DNA from 2 places in the Pseudonocardia zijingensis genome. Region 2 is predicted to be linked to the other one. Evidence: riboswitches for the same ligand, from Rfam matches in the RefSeq annotation. Region 2 holds a riboswitch; the other holds the start of a gene.
The links. Region 2 has a riboswitch for glycine ahead of ACFPL3_RS27435 (glycine cleavage system protein H). Riboswitches for the same ligand answer to the same signal wherever they lie in the genome.
Positions count from the first base shown of each region.

Region 1: it holds a riboswitch for glycine, as region 2 does, so the genes downstream of both, gcvP (aminomethyl-transferring glycine dehydrogenase) here and ACFPL3_RS27435 (glycine cleavage system protein H) in region 2, are expected to answer to the same signal.

Region 1 is NZ_JBHSKO010000024.1:89,371-91,560, forward strand. Features, by position in the region: gene gcvP (aminomethyl-transferring glycine dehydrogenase) at 1-1,261, opposite strand, end outside; glycine riboswitch at 1,414-1,505, opposite strand; gene ACFPL3_RS33155 (NAD(P)/FAD-dependent oxidoreductase) at 1,524-2,190, opposite strand, start outside.
Region 2 is NZ_JBHSKO010000017.1:14,149-16,338, forward strand. Features, by position in the region: gene ACFPL3_RS27430 (serine hydroxymethyltransferase) at 1-790, opposite strand, end outside; gene ACFPL3_RS27435 (glycine cleavage system protein H) at 792-1,007, opposite strand; glycine riboswitch at 1,050-1,153, opposite strand; glycine riboswitch at 1,154-1,263, opposite strand; gene ACFPL3_RS27440 (GlxA family transcriptional regulator) at 1,370-2,190, shown strand, end outside.

The DNA of each region.
Region 1 (2,190 bases), on a different contig from region 2:
CGTCGACGCGGCGCAGCGCGATGCCGGCCGTGTGGGCGGCGTCGGCCACGGCGTCGGCCCGGCCCGGCACGCGCGCCAGCACGGTGTCGAAGAACTCGCCGTGCACGACCTCCACCCCGCCGGCCCGCAGCCCGGCCGCCAGCACGGCGGCCATGCGGTGGGCGCGCTGCGCGATCCGCCGCAGCCCGTCCGGGCCGTGGTGCACCGCGTAGCAGGCCGCGACCACGGCGAGCAGCACCTGCGCGGTGCAGATGTTCGAGGTGGCCTTCTCCCGGCGGATGTGCTGCTCGCGGGTCTGCAGCGCCAGCCGCAGGGCCGGGTGGCCGTCGGCGTCGCGCGACAGGCCCACCAGCCGGCCGGGCAGCTGCCGGGCGTGCTTCTCGTGCACCGACAGGTAGCCGGCGTGCGGGCCGCCGAACCCCAGCGGCACGCCGAAGCGCTGGGTGGTGCCGACCGCGGCGTCCGCGCCCAGCTCACCGGGCGAGGTGAGCAGCGTGAGCGCCAGCAGGTCGGCGGCCACGGCCACCAGCGCGTCGCGCTCGTGGGCGGCCTCGATGAGCGCCGCCGGGTTGCGGACGGCCCCGGACGCGCCCGGGTAGCTCAGCAGGAGCCCGAACAGCTCACCCTCGGGCAACCCCTCCGCCAGGTCGGCGACGACCAACTCGATGCCCAGCGGCTCGGCGCGGGTGCGCAGCACGTCGAGGGTCTGCGGGAGCGTGTCGGCGTCCACCACGAACCGCGGCGAGCGCGCCTTGCCCGCCCGGCGCAGCAGCGTCATCGCCTCCGCGGCCGCGGTGGCCTCGTCCAGCAGCGACGCCCCGGCCACCGGGAGCCCGGTGAGGTCGGCCACCATCGTCTGGAACGTCAGCAGCGCCTCGAGGCGGCCCTGGCTGATCTCGGGCTGGTAGGGCGTGTAGGCGGTGTACCAGGCCGGGTTCTCCAGCACGTGCCTGCGGATCACCGCCGGGGTGACCGTGCCCGCGTACCCGAGGCCGATCATCGGGACGGTCACCGTGTTGCGCGCCGCGAGGGCCCGCAGCTGCGCCAGCACCTCGGTCTCGGACGCCGCGGGCGGCAGCGTGGACGCGACCGGCTCCTGGTCGCGGATGCCGGCGGGCACGGCCGCGGCGGCGAGCTCGTCGAGCGAGGACACGCCGATGGCCGCGAGCATCGTGTCGAGCTCGTGTGGGCGGGGCCCGATGTGGCGCTCGGCGAACGGGGTGCCCCGCTCCAGATCGGCGAGTGCGGGTCGGTCGGACACGAGATCCTCCAGGCGGAGCGGGCGGCGGGCCAGGGTGGAACCACCCTCCCCCTCTGTCCCCGCCCGCGACGCGGGCGCCTGAGAGATTCGCCCCGGCACACCAGGACTTTCCCCGTCGGCGGACGGGCACGCCCGTCGCTTTCCAGAGGCGTCTCGCCCGCACGGTCCTGGTGCCTGAGAGGTTCCGGGGAGGAGTTGCTCCTTCGGCGCCCGGCCTGGACCGGGACTCTCCCGCGCGGGTTCGGCGACTACCCGCCCGATGTTACCGCCGCGCCCCCTCCCCCACGCCCGCGGCACGCGCGAGTACGCGCGCGGCGTTCTCGTCGGAGAAGTACTCCGCGGGCGAGGTCACCCCCGCCGCCACCCGCGCGAACCCGTCCATCGCCTCCTGGTCGGTGCTCGCCGCCGCGAGCAGCCGCTGCACCTCGGGTGGCGGCGGCTCCAGGGACGCGATGCCGGCGGTGAACTCGTACATCGCCCGGACGTGCGCGTCGCGGTCGGACTGGTAGTCGCGCAGCGCGTCGTCGAACGAACGGGCCCCGGTGAGCGCCTCGTCCAGCGCGGCCGCGCACCGCTGCGCGTCCCGGAACGCGTCCTGGATCCCCTGGCCGGTGACGAAGTCCGTGTTGTACCCGGCGTCGCCGACCAGCGCCCAGCCCGGCCCGTAGGGCTTGCGGAAGTAGTTCGGCACGGCCGTGCCCACGAGGCGCGTCTCCCGCCGGGCCGCGCGCAGCCGCTCGGCGAACTCCGGCACCGTGCCGATGGTGGCGAGGTAGTTGCCTTCCAGGTCCACGCGGTTCGCCGCGAGCTCGCGGTAGGGCCAGCCGGTGATGACGACCGTGAGGTCGTCGTTCGTCGGCCACGCGGCGAACGCCCGCTCCTGGCGGTCGTAGGTCTCGAACCGCCCGGCCATGGGCAGGCCGCTCCAG
Region 2 (2,190 bases):
GCGGGCCGCCCTGCTGCCCGGGGAACACCGCCGACGCGATGCGCTTGGCGTGCTCGCGCCTGGCGAGGATCAGCCCGCCCCGCGGGCCGCCGAGCGTCTTGTGGGTCGTGGTGGTCACGACGTCGGCGTACGGCACCGGGCTCGGGTGCAGGCCGGTGGCCACCAGGCCGGCGAAGTGGGCCATGTCGACCATCAGGAACGCCCCGACCTCGTCGGCGATCCGGCGGAACGCGGGGAAGTCGAGCGTGCGCGGGTAGGCCGACCACCCCGCGACGATCAGCTTCGGCCGCTCGCCGCGCGCCACCCGCTCGACCTCGGCCATGTCGACGAGACCGGTGTCGCGCTCGACGTGGTAGGACGACACCGCGTAGAGCCGGCCGGAGAAGTTGAGCCGCATCCCGTGCGTCAGGTGCCCGCCGTGGGCCAGGTCGAGGCCGAGGATGCGGTCACCCGGCTCGAGGAAGGCGGCCATCGCGGCGGCGTTGGCCTGGGCGCCGGAGTGCGGCTGCACGTTGGCGTACTCGGCGTCGAACAGCTGCCGCGCGCGGTCGATGGCGAGCTGCTCGATCACGTCGACGTGCTCGCAGCCCCCGTAGTAGCGCCGCCCCGGGTAGCCCTCGGCGTACTTGTTGGTGAGGACCGACCCCTGGGCCTCCAGCACCGCGGCGGGCGCGAAGTTCTCCGACGCGATCATCTCGAGCGCGTCGCGCTGTCGCCCGAGCTCGGCGTCCACGGCCAGGGCGACCTCCGGATCGATCTGCTCGAGCGTGGCCAGCAGCTGTGGGTCCATCTCAGTCCTCCTCGACGAGTCGGCGGTACGTGGCGGCGTCGTGCAACCCGTCCGGCGCGGAGACGCAGAACAACCAGCCGTCGCCGTACGGGTCCTCGTTGACGACCTCCGGCCGGTCGACGAGGTCGTGGTAGGGCACGGGCATGGCCCAGCCGGCGAAGGCAGCACCGAGCGCGGCGTGGGTGTCGTGCGAGGGGGATCGGACGGACGACGACATGCGGGCTCCCCGACGATGCGCGCCCGGCGGGGTGCCGGGGCGGGAGCCCCCTCTGTCGTGAGCCTGAGAGTTTCACCGGACCCGCAGACCGGGTGCCGATTTTCACCGTGGGCGAGGCGTGTCGGACGCCTGCTTTCCAGAGTGGCCTCGCCCGAGCGGTGTGGGTGCCTGAGAGATTGGCGGGGTCTTGCTCCTCCGGCGCCCGCCACCCCGTGCGCCGTGGCGCTGGGGCGCGGGACTCTCCCGCCCGGGTTCGAACGGCCCGATGTGCTGTTGTGGATCGGGACGCTAGCGGGCCGCGCCACGCGCGTCCACCACCGCGAACCAGTGGCCGAGGAAGGACCGGGTGATACTTTCCGGCCGTGCACCGCGTTGCGGCCCTCGCCCTCGACGGTCTCGTCCTGCTCGACTTCGGGGCGATCTCGCAGTTCTTCGGGCACCGCCACCGCGACCCCGAACCGGAGAACTACGAGCTCGTCGTGTGCACGGAGGGCGGCGGCCCGGTCACCTCGGCCTGCGGCGCCGCCGTCGGCGGGCACGGCGACCTGGACGTCCTCGAGCAGGCCGACACCGTCATCGTTCCCGGCTACGGCCCGATCCTCGAGCCGCTGCCGGAACGCACGGCGTCCGCGCTGCACGCCGCCGCGGAGCGGGGCTGCCGCATGGTGTCGATCTGCACGGGAGCGTTCGCGCTCGGGCACGCCGGCCTGCTCGACGGCCGCCGCGCCACCACCCACTGGGCCGTCACCGCCGACCTGCGCAGGTTGTTTCCGACCGCCACCGTGGAGGACAACGTCCTCTACGTCGACGACGGCCGGCTCCTCACCTCGGGCGGCGTCGCGGCGGGGATCGACCTGTGCCTGCACATCGTGCGGTCCGACTTCGGTGCCGAGGTGGCGAACAAGATCGCTCGGCGCACGCTGGTGGCCCCGCACCGGGCGGGTGACCAGGCCCAGTTCGTCGAGTACGGCCACCGGCCCGCCGAGCCCGCCGACATCGACATGGCCCGCCTCCTGAGCTGGGTGGAGGAACGGCTCGACCGCCCGCTGAGCGTCGCGGAGATGGCCGGGCACATCGGGTACAGCACCCGGTCGTTCAGCCGCCGGTTCCAGGCGCAGTTCGGCACGTCCCCGTGGCGGTGGGTGGCCCGGCAGCGGATCCTGCGGGCGCGGCAACTGCTGGA